DNA from 3 places in the Amycolatopsis sp. La24 genome. Region 2 is predicted to be linked to each of the others. Evidence: riboswitches for the same ligand, from Rfam matches in the RefSeq annotation. Region 2 holds a riboswitch; each other region holds the start of a gene.

Region 1 (4,956 bases), on a different contig from region 2:
CGAGGTTGGCGCCGTCGGTGGGCACGGTGCGCTCCCCCTCGCCGTACACCTCGAGCCCTGGCTCGTCGGTGGCGGCGACGGTCACCTCGTCGGTGAGCGAAAGCGCCTGGAAGACGGTGACCAGCTCGTGGAACCCGTCCGCCCGCAGGTCGCCGACGGCCAGGTGCAGGTTGACCTTGGCCGGGACCCGGACGGTGACTGGTGGTGGTACGACGGCGAGCACCCGTCCAGCCTACGTGGCTGGCGCTGACCAGGTGTCGCCAGGAGAAAACGTCGGCACGGAAGTTCCCCCAACCGTCGCTCCGGAGTGGCCATCCGGACTAATTTGGAACTACTTTGGAACTATGCGCGCGCCGGAAGTCAACCTGTCCGAGCTGTCCCTGCATCCGCGCCGGGTCACCGACCGGCTCGAAGGTTCGCCGACCCGTTCGGTCCGGATTCGCCGACGGGAGAAGGACAAACCCGATCTGCTGCTCGTGACCGCCGAACGCGCCGAACAGGCGGCGGCCGGGTTTTCGGCGACCGTCACGATCCTCGCGGAGCTGATGCGCCGCAGCGCCGAGACCGCTGCGCTCGCCGCCGAGGCCCTGCCCGCCGCGTTCCCGTGGGCGCGGTACCTGTCCGCGGAAGAGGTACGGACATTCGTCGGCGAACTGGCCGAAACCCTGGAGCGAGCCGAATCCCTCGGCAACCCGGTGCCGTTCGCCGCCCTCGTGGCGAGGTGGAAACAGACCGCCGAGGCGCACGCGGATCCGGAGCTGGCGGAGATCCTGCGCCGGAGCGACCACAATGGACAGACTTCAGGACACTTGTCCTGAAACTTTGACCCGGCGACCTGATTCCTGGGGCGACGCGTCCCGCGAACGCGACGAGGGCCGCCCCAATCAAATGGGACGGCCCTCGGAAAACCGCTCAGTTAAAAGGAAATCAGGCGGCGACGACGCTCTGCGGACCGCGAGCCGGCTGGCTCACGTGCGCGCCCCGGTCGGAGATCCAGGACAGCGCGGCGTCGGCCCGCTCGCCGCGGACGCCGAGGCGGAACCGGGCGATCGGAGTGTCCCCGATGCGGGTGAGGCCGCCGCCGATGGTGGCGAGCTCCACGTCGAACCGGCTGGCCGCCTCGGGCAGCAAGGCGCCCACCGAAGCGAAACCGATCAGCACGACGTCGACCGCGCGGTCGTACTTCGCGGACTGGGCGCGCGAGGTCTCGACCGACGGCAGCACCGCCTGCGCGGTCCAGCTGTCCGGCGTCGAGATGAGGTCGAGCACCGTGCCGCGCTCGACGATCGCGCCGTTGTCGAGCACCGCGACGTCGTCGCAGACCCGGCGGACGACGTCCGCGTCCGGCGTGGTGACGACGACCGTCACGCCCAGCTCGGCCCGCGCGCGGTCGAGCACGGCGAGCACCGCGCCCGCGTCCTCGGCCGCGACCCCGGCGGTCGGGTCGTCCGCGAGCAGCACGGCCGGTCCGGCGGCGAGCGCCCTGGCGACCGCGACCCGGCGGAGCTGGCCGTCGGTGAGTTCTTCCGGCTTCTGCCCGGCGCGGGCGGTGAGGCCGACCAGGTCGAGCAGCGAGCCGACCCGGCTGCGCCGCTGCGGGCCGTCGACGCCGAGCTGCTCCAGCGGGCTGGCGATGTTGCCCGCGATGGTGCGCTCGGCGATCAGCTCCGGCTTGGTCCCGACGACACCCAGCTGGCGGCGGATCTCCCGCAGCCGCTTGCCGTCGAGCGTCGCGGTGTTGAGGCCGTCGAGCCGCACGACGCCGCGGTCGGGGCGCTCCTGCAGCGCGATGCAACGGGCGAGGGTCGACTTGCCGGAACCGGACGGACCCACGACCCCGAACAGCGAACCGGCTTGCACGTCGACACTCACGTCGCGCAGCGCGGCGACCCGATTTCCGTGGAAGGGAAAGGACTTGGACACGTTTTCGACAGTGATCACGAAAGGGCTCCAGGCAAACGAGGCGCGGCGCCGATTCCGGGCGCGCCAGGCGTCATCGAATTACCGTCCACTGTGGACGGCGCAAGAAACTGCGGAAAAAACGATCAGGCGATGACCATGGAGCGTTGACACGCACATACCGAGCGGCGACCTTCGTCGACTACGCGCCGGCGGGTCAGCAGGAGCGGGCGGGTGACCCTCTTCATCGAAAACAGCCTCCATCGGTCCTGGCGGTAGCACCTGCCCTGCGGAGGGTGGTTGCTGCGACTTCGGCGAGCCAGGTCTCTCAGTCGCTCGGGATGGACGCTTTCGAGTAAAGCCGATCCCATTGGCTGAACGCAAGCGCGTTGGTGCAGATCACACGTCTGGTGGTGCCCGCATACCGGAACACCGCGTCCAAAAACCGGAAGCCCGGAACCTCGGCCGCCGAACAGTGCCTCGACCTGCGAAACGCTCGTCACGGGCGCCGGCGGCGAACGGGTTCGTTCCACTGTGGACGATCAAGGATCTTTGTGGAACAAGAGTTTTCTCGTTGTCAAGGGGCGATGGTTCGCGAGCCTCGACGCGCGGTGCACCGGGGTCTCGACCGAGCCGAGATAGGTCAGCGAAGCGAAGCACCTCGGGTCAGCCCCGCGGAACAATCCCAGGCGTGGAGCAGGCCGACTCCCCCGAATGCCGAGCTGCTCGTCACAGGTGGAGGGCTGTTTCAGCCGTGCTCGCGTGATCACCAAGCGTAGCCAGGCAGCAGGGGATGACCCACAATCAGCGACGACACAAGATCATCGAAGAACGCAGCGAAACCAGGGAATACCTGCTCCGACGCCGCCGTTGGAAGTCGCAAGGCGAGCACCCTGGGGGAGGTGGGTCACATTCCGGCAGCCGCGATCCGCGCGAAAGCGTGCACGTCCAACTGCTCCCCGCGCGTCTTCGGGTCGATTCCAGCCTCAGCGAGCAACTCGCCAGCCCGCTCGGCAGAACCAGCCCATCCGGCCAGCGCGGCCCGCAATGTCTTGCGCCGCTGGGAGAACGCCGCGTCGACCACCGCGAACAGCCGTGCCCGATCCACTCCGGAAACCGGGTCGGTCCGGGTGAACGAGACCAGAGCGGAATCGACGTTCGGCACCGGCCAGAACACCGCGCGCGGCACGGCGGCCACCTTGCGCGCGGGCCCGTACCAAGCGAGCTTCACGCTCGGCACGCCGTAAGTGCGGCTGCCCGGCCCGGCCGCCATCCGGTCGGCGACCTCGGTCTGGACCATGACGAGCCCGCTGCGCAGCGACGGCAGCTCGGCCAGCAGATGCAGCACCACCGGCACCGCGACGTTGTACGGCAGGTTCGCAATGATCGACACCGGCTCAACGGGCAGATCAGCCGCCCGCACCCGCAGCGCGTCGGCGCCGACGACGGTCAGCCGGTCCGCGGCCTCAGGCGCGCGCTCGGCCACTGTGCGCGGCAGGCGGGCGGCCAGCACCGGATCGATCTCCACAGCGACGACCTGAGCGCCCGCGGCCAGCAGGCCCAGCGTCAGCGAGCCGAGACCGGGCCCGACCTCCAGGACGACGTCCCCTGGCTGCACGCCGCCGAGTTCGACGATGCGGCGGACCGTGTTGGGGTCGTGCACGAAGTTCTGCCCGAGTTTCTTCGTGGGCCGGACGTCGAGTTCGTCGGCCAGCCCGCGGATTTCGGCAGGCCCCAGCAGTTCCACCACCGGACGAGCCTACCCAGCGGCGGCGCGGCGGACGAAAACAGGCGGCCGGGAGCGCGAGGCTCCCGGCCGCCTGCCGGAAAATCAGAGCGTGGCTCAGGCCTTGTAGCCGCAGCCCCAGGCGCTGTAGCCGCCGCGGGCGTCGCGCACCTTCTCGGCGATCGCGATCTGCTGCTCGCGGGTCGCCTTGTCGGCAGTGGGGGCGTACTGCTGGCCGCCGTAGGCGTTCCAGGTCTGCCGGTCGAACTGCAGGCCGCCGTAGTAGCCGTTGCCGGTGTTGATCGACCAGTTGCCGCCCGACTCGCACTGCGCGATGCGGTCCCACGCGCCGGTGTCGCCGATGGCCGGGGCCGGCGGCTTCTTGGTGCCGACCTTGATGATCTTGGCCTTGGCCTCGACGAGGACCTTCTCCGAGACGTGCTCGCGCGCGATCTCTTCGCCGTTTTTCTTCGTGACCTTGTAGGTCACCAGCTTCTTGCCCGGCGTGCCCGGGTCCTCGACGCTCTGCTGGCCCTGCAGCTGCGTCGGGTCGTCGACCTTCTGCACCTCGGGGTCGATGGTCTCTTCCTGGTTGACCATCGACACGCCCATGCGGCTGACGTGGACCTCGGCGCCGTTCTTCAGGCTGACGTCGAGACCGCCCTCGATCGCGTCGTCCGGGCCGAGGTTCAGCTTGAGGTCGGAGGCGAGCTCCTTGGTGGTCACCGCGGTGGTGTCCACCTTGCGCGGCGCGTTGGTGCCGTCGAAAAGCGTGATGTGCTTGAGGGTCTTGACCTGGACGGTCGAGCCCTCCAGCGGCAGTTCGCCGGACGACGGCATCGACGTCCACGCGCCCTGGGAAAGCATGCTGCCCATGCCGAGCTGGTTCATGGCCTCGCCGAGCGTGGTCGCGCGGACCCACGAGGGCCGGGACACGCCGTCCACGACGAGGTTCAGCTGACGGCCGCGCTCGAGCTTGATGACGCCGCCGTCGCCGACCGCCGCCTGCGGCGAGGGCGAAAGCGCGTCGTGCTCGCCGACCGAGAGGCCCGCGTCCTTGAGCACGTCGCCGACGGTGCCGCCGAAGCTGTGCACGGTCTGCTGGTGGCCGTCGACGTCGACGGTGATGCTCTTGTTCATCGCGAGCGCCGCCGCGCCGCCACCGCCGACGGTGACCAGCAGCGAGAGCACGGCGCCCTTGAGGAAGCGGCGCTTCCAGGTCTTGGTCGCCTCGCGCAGCCCTTCCTCGACCGCGGCCTTCTTGGCCTGCGGCGAGGCGGTGCGGTCCTGCTCGACCTCGTCCGGGAGGACGAGCGGCGGAAGCATCGTGG
Region 2 (4,956 bases):
CCGGCGGTGGTGCGCCGGGGCGAGCCGCGGGGTCCGCCGCGGTAGTGCGGCGGACCCCGGGCCGGTGCGTCAGTAGCCGAGTGCCTTGGCGACGGCCGCGGCGGACGGCGGCACGGTGGCCTTCGGGCCGATGTGGTTCTCGACCGCGTCGAGGGTCTTGAGGCCGTCGCCGGTGATGAGGAGGACGGTTTCCGCGTCCGGGTCGAGCTTGCCGGTTTCGACGAGCTTCTTCGCGGTCGCCACGGTGACGCCGCCCGCGGTCTCGGTGAAGATGCCTTCGGTGCGCGCGAGCAGCCGAATGCCTTCGACGACCTCTTCGTCGGTGACGTCCTCGATCGCGCCGCCGGTGCGGTTGACCACGTCGAGCACGTACGGGCCGTCGGCCGGGTTGCCGATCGCGAGCGAACGGGCGATGGTGTCCGGCTTCACCGGCTGGACCACGTCGTGGCCGTTGCGGTACGCGGTGGAGACCGGCGAGCAGCCCGTGGCCTGCGCGCCGAACACCTTGTACGGGCTGGCGTCCACGAGACCGAGCTGGCCCAGCTCGCGGAAACCCTTGTCCACCTTGGTGAGCTGGGAACCGGAGGCGATCGGCACGACGATCTGCTCGGGGATGCGCCAGCCGAGCTGCTCGGCGACCTCGTAGGCGAGCGTCTTCGAGCCCTCGGAGTAGTACGGGCGGACGTTGACGTTCACGAACGCCCACTTCGGGTGCTCGCCGGCCAGTTCGGTGGCGAGCCGGTTCACGTCGTCGTAGTTGCCGTCGACGGCGATCAGGTCGCCGTCGTAGACCGCGGTGGTGAGGATCTTCGCGCGTTCGAGGTTCTTCGGGATCAGCACGACCGACCGCCAGCCGGCGCGGGCCGCCGCGGCGGCGGTCGCGTTGGCCAGGTTGCCGGTCGAGGGACACGCCAGGACCTCGAAACCGAACTCGCGGGCGGCCGCGAGCGCGACGGCGACCACGCGGTCCTTGAACGAGTGCGTGGGGTTGCCGGTGTCGTCCTTGACCCACACGCGCTTGAGGCCGAGCTCCTTCGCGAGCCGGTCGGCGCGCACGAGCCGGGTGCAGCCGGGTTCGGTGTTCGGGGTCTCCTCGACGGTCGAGGGGACGGGAAGGAGTTTCTTGTAACGCCAGATGTTGCGCGGGCCCGCCTCGATGTCCTCGCGGCGGACGCGGCCGAAGTCGTAGGCGACCTCGAGCGGCGAGAAGTCTTCGACGGAGACGAATTCCGGAGCGAGCGGCTGCCGGTGCCCTTCTTCCTTCGACACCAGTTCGACGGCCGGACCGAGGTCGATCGTCTTGTTGGCGGAGGTGGCGCTGAGGGCTGCAGTCATCGCGAGGTTCCTTTCCTCATCTGCCCCGCCGAAGCGGGCCGGAATTGGCACCGTGGTCGTCAGCTACCCCGCGATCGCGGGATGACAGGCTGTACGCCGGTTGCCGGGGCTTCGTCGGGCCGTTCCCTCTGCCCCTCTGGATGAGCGGTATTCGGTTGTCGGAGCGCCGGTGGGCGCGTCCTCGGCTACACCGTACGACATCCCGATCAGCTCGTGCCACGGAGGCGGCCCACATCACCGGAGCGGGCGGCCCGGCGGCCGGGTGAGAAGATGGCCGGGTGACCACCGCACCCGCGCCGCTGCACCTCGTCACGGGCGAGGAAGAACTGCTCATCGAACGGGCTGTGCGAGCGTCCCTCGACGCGGCCAAGGCCGCGGACCCGACGGCCGACCTCACGCGCATGCGGGTGTCCGATCTCACACCGCCTGTGCTGGCCGAGCTGGTGAGCCCGTCGCTGTTCGCCGAGGGGCGCGTGATCGTGCTGGAGTCGGCGCAGGACATCTCGCAGGAGCTGTCCGACGCGGTCCTCGCGTACGTGAAGGCGCCTGCCGACGGCATCGTCCTCGTGGTCGTGCACAGCGGCGGCGGGCGGAGCAAAGCCGCCAAAGCGCTGCCGGGCGCGTTGAAAAAGGCGGGCGCGGAAATCACCGAATGCCCGAAGCTCACCAAACCGGCCGAGCGCGAGGCGTTCGTCCGCAACGAGGTGCGCCGCGCGGGCGGCAAGATCGACGCCGCGGGCCTGATGGCGCTGCTCGACTCGGTCGGCTCGGACCTGCGCGAACTGTCCTCGGCGGCGACGCAGCTGGTCGCCGACACCGGGGGAGTCGTCGACGAGCGGGCGGTCCGCCGCTACCACACCGGACGCGCCGACGTGACCGGCTTCGCGGTGGCCGAGAAGGCCGTCGCGGGCGACCGGGCCGCCGCGATGGAGTCCCTGCAGTGGGCGATGCAACTGGGCGTCCCGCACGTCCTGATCGCCGACGCGCTGGCCGACGCGGTCCGCACGATCGCTCGCGTGTCCGCGGCCGGGCGCGGCAACCCGAACCAGATGGCGGGCGAGCTCGGCATGCCGCCGTGGAAGATCCGCAAGGCGCAAGGGCAGTCCCGGGGCTGGGGCCAGGACGGCCTGGCGACCGCGATGCGCGTCGTGGCGCGGCTGAACGCCGAGGTCAAGGGCGCGGCGGCCGACGCGAACTACGCGCTGCAGCGCGCGGTCCTCGACGTGGTCGCGGCCAAGGGCGACCGCTGACGTCCCGGCGCCGGGAACGCCTTGAGGAGAGCCGAGCCGGTCCCCAGGACACGGAAAGGCCCGGCAGCCGAAGCCGCCGGGCCTTCCGGAAAGACTGCGCTCAGAGCTGGTTCGCGCGCTTCGCGAGAGCCGACTTCTTGTTCGCGGCCTGGTTGGCGTGGATGACGCCCTTGGTGACGGCCTTGTCGAGCTTGCGAGCGGCGTCGCGCTGCAGTTCGAGGGCCTTGTCCTTGTCACCGGCTTCGGCGGCCTCGCGGAACTTGCGGATCGCGGTCTTCACCGAGGACCGGATCGCCAGGTTGCGCTGCCGCGCCTTCTCGTTCGTCGTGATGCGCTTGACCTGCGACTTGATGTTGGCCATGGAGGCGTTCCTCTTTCACTCGGTGAAGGTCGTTGCCGCGTTCGTGTGGCTCCGGATCAGTCCCGAGGGACTGCCGGGTTTCCTCCCTGACGGAATGCCGCACGGCAACAGTCGAAAATCTTAACAGCCCTGTTCGCGGCGTTGCCGACGGCCCCGGAGCAGGCAAACGCTCGGCATCGCGGCCCCGTCTCGGTTACGGTGGGGTCCGGTAGTGCCTAGGGTTCCGTCGCCTGCCCGTGGTCCCGCAGAGCGGGTCGCGAAGACAACGAGGGCGGGCGGGCCTGGTCCGAGCGGCACCTTCGGCGGGAGACAGAGCCCCGCCGTTCATCTGACGGGACAAAAGCCTGGAGGACCCGGTCTTCAGCGTGCGCTGAAAACCTGAAGGGGTCCGGATGAACACCACAGCCCTCGCCATGGTCCTCGTCGCCGCGGTCGTGCACGCCGTGTGGAACCTTGCCGCCAAACGGGTTTCCGGCGGTCCGCGGTTCGTCTGGCTGTACTACACGGTTTCCGCGGCGGCGATGCTCCCGGTGATCGCGGTCGCGCTGGCCGTCGAACCGGAACGTCCACAGTGGACCTGGCTGCTCGCCGCCGCGGGCACCGCGGTCCTGCACGTGGCGTACGGGATCGTGCTGCAGCGCGGATACGAGGTCGGCGACCTGTCCATCGTCTACCCGCTGGCTCGCGGGACCGGGCCGCTGGTGTCGGTGCTCGTGGCCGTCACGGTCCTGGGCGAACGGCCGGGCGTGCTCGGGCTGATCGGGGCCTTCCTCGTCGTCGCGGGCGTCCTGGTGATCAGCCTCGGCGGCGGCACCGGCAACGCCCGGGCCCGCCGCGCGGGGGTGTTCTACGGCGTCGCGACCGGCGTGGTCATCGCCGCTTACACGCTCTGGGACGCGCACTCGGTCACGTCGCTCGGCGTGCCTCCGCTCGTCTACTTCGGCGGCGGCGCGATCGGCCAGAGCATCCTGCTCTCGCCGACCGCGGCGCGCGGCCGGTCGGAGATCAAGCGGCTGTGGCGCGACCACCGGCGCGAGGTGCTGATCGTCGGGCTCGCCTCGCCGGCCAGCTACCTGCTGGTCCTGTACGCCCTGCGGATCGCGCCGGTCAGCCTGGTCGCGCCGGCGCGCGAGTTGTCGATCGTCTTCGGCGGAGTCGCCGCCTGGCTCGTGCTCCGCGAGCGCAACGCGGTCCGCCGCCTCGCCGGATCGCTGGTCGTGCTGGCCGGGATCGCTGCGATTGCGGTCGCCTGAGCCGCTCGGGTAGGCAGGAACCATGGACGTACTGAGCAGCCGGGTGCTGATCCACCCCCGCGACCACGAGGTGTCCACCGCGTTCTACCGCGACGCCCTCGGCCTCGCGATCGAGCGCGAGTTCCCCGGCGGCACGCGGTTTTTCGCCGGCGGCGGGTCGATCGAGGTGGTCGGCACGGGCGAGGAGGGGCCCGGCCCGGACGTCAATCTGTTCCTGCAGGTCCGCGATCTCCCCGCGACGCTGGCCGAACTGGCCGGACGCGGGGTCGAACCGGTGCGCGAGGCCCGGCGCGAGCCGTGGGGCACCGACGAGGCGTGGATCGCCGACCCGGACGGGCTGCGGATCGTGCTCGTCGAGGTCCCGGAGGACCATCCGTTGCGCCGCGACAAGCGCTAGCCCGGTTTCACGGCCCGGAGCTGGGCGGCGAGCGCGGCGAATCCGGGCGGGTCCCAGGTCCAGGTCTGCAGGTCGGTGAACCCCGCAGCGGCGGCTTCGTCGGCCAGTTCGTGCCGCGTCACCGGAAGCCACTTCTCGTGCGCCGAAAGCAGCAGCCGTCCGCCCGGCCGGAGCACGCGGAACAGCTCGGCGAAGGCCGCCGGGCGGTCCTCCCAGAACTGGACGTTGTTCACGGTCAGCACGACGTCGGCGGACGCGTCCGCGCAGCCGGTCCGGGCCGCGCTGCCCGCGCGCACCTCGGCGCGGTCGCCGCAGCGGTCCGTGCAGAGGTCGCGCATTTGCGGCGAGGGTTCGACGCCG
Region 3 (4,956 bases), on a different contig from region 2:
AGGTGCCGTCGTAGTCCTTGCCGAGCAGGGACAGCAGCACGATCAGCGCGCCGCCGACGCAGATCGCGGAGTCGGCGATGTTGAAGATCGCGAACCCCTCGCCGTTGGGCGCGAACGCGGAGATGAAGTCGACGACGTGGCCGCGCAGCGGTCCGGGCTCGCGGAAGAACCGGTCGGTCAGGTTGCCGAGCGCGCCGGCGAGCACGAGCCCGAGGCCGATCGCCCAGCCGACCGAGCGCAGCCTGCGCGAGATCCACACGATCGCGATCACGACGCCGATCGCGACCAGCGCGAGCACCCACGTCATGCCGGTCGCCATCGAGAACGCGGCGCCCGGGTTGCGGATGACCTGCAGGTAGATCAGCCCGCCGAGGATCGGCTTGGGCTCCTTGCCCTCGAGGTTCGCGACCACGAGGTTCTTCGTGATCAGGTCGATCGCCCACAGCAGCGCCGCGACCGCGAACACCACCCAGACCCGCCGCTTGGGCAGCGGCGCGCCGTCCCCGGCGGCCTCCTGCTCAGGCGGTTCCGCAGACGGCTCGACCTCGGACTCGGACGGCGAAGGATCGGTGCTCACACCCCCATTGTCCACAACCGCGCCCGAGCAGGTCACAGCGGCCGAATTCAGTCGCCCCGGAGGCCTCTCGCCCGCCATCATCGCTGCCATGCCCGCCGAGATCCCCGCCCCCGCCGCGGCCGCGGCCTGGATCGCCCTCGACCTCTCCCCCACCAGCGACCTCCCGCTCTGGGCCGCCCACTGGCTGGCCGACGGCGAGGACGGCGAGCACCTGCGCCACCTGGCCGGGCTGTCCCGCAGCGAACCGCGGGAAGTCCACGACGTGCAGGAGGCGGCCTTAGCCGACTGCCGCACGCCCATTCCCGCCGTGGCCGACGCAGCCGAAGCCGCGTTCACTCACCTGGCCCGGCTGTTCCTCAACGGCCATCTCAGCGAACGCGGCCTGCTGAACGACCTGCACTCGGACTGTGTTTGATGGCGTCGGCTCCGCCGCCGCGGCGGGATCGCCCTTAAGCCGACGTTTGGGCTGAGCGACGCGAGGGGCCTTCGGCCTGTCACGCCGCTCAGCCCAAACGTCGGCGCGATCCCGCGTTGTGGTCACGTTTCCTGTCGCGCCAGTCCCAGCACCCGCCCCGTCAGGCGCAGAACGGCGGCAGCTCCCGCGGGTCCCCGACCGGCGCCCACCGCCCGTCCACCTTCGCGTACTCCCACCGGGCTCCCCGGGCCACGATCTGCCGCAGCGCCAGCACCAAGCGGTCGACGTGTTCCTCGGTGCTCCCCAGCCCGAGGCTCACCCGGACCGCCTGCTGGCCCTCGCTTCCGGCTTCCCGGATCAGCCGCCGGGCGGCCACGTGCGCGCAGAACGCCCCGTCCCGCACGCCGATTCCGTACTCGGCCGACAGCACCGCGGCCAGCCATCCGGGCTCGAACCCGTCGACCACGAAGCTCACCGTGCCGACCCGGTCCACCGGCGCGTCGAAGAACCGCAGCTCGGCGAAACCCGGCAGGCTCTCAAGCCCCTTGCGCAACCGCTCCAGCAACGCGGCCTCATGCGAACCCACGGCATCCCACTGAGCTGCCAGCTGCTCGCAAGCCACCCCGAGCGCATACACGCCAACGGTATTCGGCGATCCGGCCTCGTGCCGCTCTTCGCCGCTGTTCCACACCACGGCTTCCTCGGTCACCAGTTTCGTAGCGCCACCACCGGCCAGGTACGGCTCGGCCGCCCGCAACCAGTCGCTGCGCCCGATCAGCGCACCGGCCCCGAAGGGCGCGTACAGCTTGTGCCCGGACAGCGCGACGTAGTCAACATCCAGCTCCCGCAACGAAATCTGCCGGTGCGGAGCGAGCTGTGCGGCGTCGAGGGCCACCCGGGCGCCGTGTTTCCGGGCCACCGCAGCGATCTCGGCCACCGGCAGCAGCTCACCGGTCACATTGGACGCACCGGCGACGACCACCAACCGCGGCCCCTGCGGGCATTCCGCGAGCGCTTCGTCCACAACGGACACCGCGGCGAGCCGGGTCCGCGGCAGCTGCACGCGCCGGACGTTCGGGCCGCGCCACGGCAGCAAGGCCGCGTGGTGCTCGCTGTCGAACACCACCACGGAAGTCTTGCGCGGCAACGCTTTCGCCAGCAGGTTGAACGCGTCCGTGGTGTTGCGGGTGAAGATCACCGAGTCGCCGTTGCGAGCGTCCACGAACCGGCGCAGCACGTCGCGCGTCCGCTCGTAAAGCCGCGTCGAGACCTGCGAAGCGAAGCCCGCGCCGCGGTGCACGCTGGCGTACCAGGGAAGGAACTCGTCGACCGCCGAACGCACGGCGTCCAGACACGGCGCGCTCGCCGCGTGGTCGAGGTTGGCGTAACCGATGTCGCCGCCGGTGACCAGCGGGACCCGCAGCGTCGCACCGGCGACAGCGGGAACGGCAGCGGCAACAGTTTCCGTGGACCGGTCGAGTGCGAGAGTCATGACGGCGCCTCCTCGGCGTTCCGGGGGACCCCCGGCGAGGGGCCCGCGCTTGCCCGCCGCACTGCGCGACCGGCCTGGTCCTCACCCGGGGCACCCCACCGCGGTAGGAGGGTTGCCGGCCAGCAAGCCGGGGCTTCGCGCTGGCACTCATGACCTGGAACCGAAGATAGCGGACGACCCCCGGGAGAAACCAGACCCGTCTCGTGATCTGAGACGGCAGTCACAGGGCGTGTCCACAAAGGACAGAAAGATCAGGCTCCGGATTCCCCGTGCCAGCGCGCGAGGCGGCCGGCCCGGTCGACGGCCCGGATGCGCCGTTCGGTCGCGTCGCGGTCGGCGGCGGTCGTGACCACCAGAAGCTGGTCCTCGACCTGCAAGCGGCTCGTTTTCTGCGGCGTGAAGCCCGTCCCGCCGCGCACCACGAGACTGACCGTCGCCCCGGCGGGCAGCCGCAGCTCCGACAGGTACACGCCGTGCAGCTTCGACCCCTTCTGAATGCGCACCTGCAGCAGTTCGGCGCCGAGCTCGTCGAGCGGGGCGGCGTCGACCTCGATCTCGTGCGCCTGCGTCGCCTTCGCCAGCCCGAGGATCCGCGCGAGCGGGCTGAGCGTCGCGCCCTGCAGCACGGTGAGCACGATGACGAGCACGAAAACCGCGTCCACGAGCCGTTGCGCGCCGGGCACGCCCTCGGACAGCGGGATCATCGCGAGCACGATCGGCACCGCACCGCGCAAGCCCGCCCAGGACAGGAACACCTGATCCCGCCACGGCAAGCGGAACGGCAGCAGCGACAAGACCACCGACAGCGGCCGGGCGAGCAGCAGCACCACCGCGCCCGCGACGAGGCCGGGGATGAGCGTTTCGAGCAGCCGGGTCGGCGACGCGAACAGGCCGAGCAGCACGAACAGCCCGATCTGCGCGAGCCAGCCGAGCCCTTCGGCGAACGACAGGGTGTCCGACCGGTGCGGCAGCTTGGAATTCCCCAGCACCAGGCCGGCGACGTAGGTGGCGAGCAGGCCGGACGCGTGCGCCAGCTGTCCCGAGGAGTACGCGAGCACGCACACCGCGACCGTGGCGAGCGGGTACAGGCCGGTCGCCGGGAGCGCGGCCCGGCGCAGCGCCTGCGCGCCCAGCCAGCCGAACGCCAGGCCGAGCACGAGGCCGGTGAGCAGTTCGTAGACCACCAGCAGCGGCAGCGACCAGTCGACCGCCTCGCCGGACGCGAGCACGACGACCGCGATGTAGGCGGGCGCGTCGTTGATGCCGGATTCCAGTTCCAGCGCGCCGACGAGCCGTTTCCCGACCCCGGCCGTGCGCAGCACGGAGAACACCGCCGCCGCGTCGGTGGACGCGAGAACCGCGCCCCACAGCAGGGCGAGCCGCCAGTCGAGGCCGAGCAGCCAGTGCAATGCCGCGCCGGTGACCGCGATGCTGATCACCACGGCCACTGTGGACAGCAGGATTCCGGGCCCCAGCGAGGGTTTCACCGCGGACCAGCGCGTGGTGAGCCCGCCCTCGGTGAGGATCAGGACGAGCGCGGCGAGCCCGAGAGACTGGGTGAGCGCCGGATTGTCGAAGCGGATGCCGAATCCGGCTTCGCCGAGCACGACGCCGATCCCGAGATACAGCAGCAGCGACGGGAATCCGAGCCGGATGGACACCCGCACCGCGACGACCGAGACGACGAGAACCAGCGCTCCGACGCCCAGCACCAAGGGAAGCTCGTTCACCCTCCGCCTCCCTCCCGGTCGCCCGCAGGCGTCCAGAATAGTGAGGCAGTGTCCGGTTCCCGAGCGCGCACCACCGGTCCGGGGGACCTCGCCGGTGTGTTACGAAGCCTCGGCGGCACTCACCGTCGCGAGATCGACACCTAGCGCGGCGAACGGACCCCGCGCGCCCGGCAGGACGCGGACTGCACGCTGCTGGTCTCGCGTCAGCCATCCCGCCTCGACCGCCCGCTCCAGCACCGCCGCCGGAACCGCGCCGGCGAGGTGCTCCCGCCGCTCTGTCCAATCCAGACAGTCGCGCAACAGCGGCCGCCGCGGCCGATCCGGCACCGCGACGCCGAGATCGGCCAGCACGTCGCGTCCGGCGTCGGTGAGCGCGAGCCCGTCCGACACGTCGATCAGGCCCCGCTCGACCATCCCGTCCCGCAAGGCGACGCCGAGGGTCCCGGCGAGATGGTCGTAGCAACTGCGCGCGAACGACAAACGCTGCACCCGCAACGAAGTCCGGAGCCCGGACGGCCGTTTCAGTTCGGCATGCTGCGCCAGATGCTCGATCAGCTCCGCGACCCGCGGATTCGCGAGCCGCACGTACGCGTGCCGCCCCTGCTTCACCCGGGCGACGAACCCGGCCTCGGCCAGCCGCGTCACGTGCTCGCTGGCCGTAGACACCGCGATCCGCGCCGCGGCGGCCAGTTCGCTGACCGTCCAGGCCCGCCCGTCGAGCAGGGCGAGACACATGGTCGCG

Evidence for each region. A riboswitch is a leader RNA that binds a small molecule or an ion and turns the genes downstream of it on or off. The one in region 2 is predicted to bind S-adenosylmethionine.
Region 1: it holds a riboswitch for S-adenosylmethionine, as region 2 does, so the genes downstream of both, PUT80_RS45250 (ATP-binding cassette domain-containing protein) here and thrC (threonine synthase) in region 2, are expected to answer to the same signal.
Region 3: it holds a riboswitch for S-adenosylmethionine, as region 2 does, so the genes downstream of both, PUT80_RS44680 (aminotransferase class V-fold PLP-dependent enzyme) here and thrC (threonine synthase) in region 2, are expected to answer to the same signal.

Annotation. Positions count from the first base shown of each region.
Region 1 is NZ_JARACH010000111.1:2,048-7,003, reverse strand. It holds gene PUT80_RS45260 (4-(cytidine 5'-diphospho)-2-C-methyl-D-erythritol kinase) at 1-223, opposite strand, end outside; gene PUT80_RS45255 (hypothetical protein) at 345-818, shown strand; gene PUT80_RS45250 (ATP-binding cassette domain-containing protein) at 928-1,941, opposite strand; SAM riboswitch class I at 2,157-2,247, opposite strand; gene rsmA (16S rRNA (adenine(1518)-N(6)/adenine(1519)-N(6))-dimethyltransferase RsmA) at 2,807-3,649, opposite strand; gene PUT80_RS45240 (resuscitation-promoting factor) at 3,743-4,956, opposite strand, start outside.
Region 2 is NZ_JARACH010000044.1:58,332-63,287, reverse strand. It holds gene PUT80_RS32075 (ComEC/Rec2 family competence protein) at 1-45, shown strand, start outside; gene thrC (threonine synthase) at 70-1,335, opposite strand; SAM riboswitch class I at 1,349-1,482, opposite strand; gene holA (DNA polymerase III subunit delta) at 1,614-2,585, shown strand; gene rpsT (30S ribosomal protein S20) at 2,686-2,946, opposite strand; gene PUT80_RS32055 (DMT family transporter) at 3,339-4,199, shown strand; gene PUT80_RS32050 (VOC family protein) at 4,222-4,596, shown strand; gene PUT80_RS32045 (class I SAM-dependent methyltransferase) at 4,593-4,956, opposite strand, start outside.
Region 3 is NZ_JARACH010000103.1:13,262-18,217, forward strand. It holds gene lspA (signal peptidase II) at 1-577, opposite strand, end outside; gene PUT80_RS44675 (hypothetical protein) at 666-992, shown strand; gene PUT80_RS44680 (aminotransferase class V-fold PLP-dependent enzyme) at 1,153-2,484, opposite strand; SAM riboswitch class IV at 2,525-2,639, opposite strand; gene PUT80_RS44685 (potassium/proton antiporter) at 2,736-4,214, opposite strand; gene PUT80_RS44690 (helix-turn-helix domain-containing protein) at 4,314-4,956, opposite strand, start outside.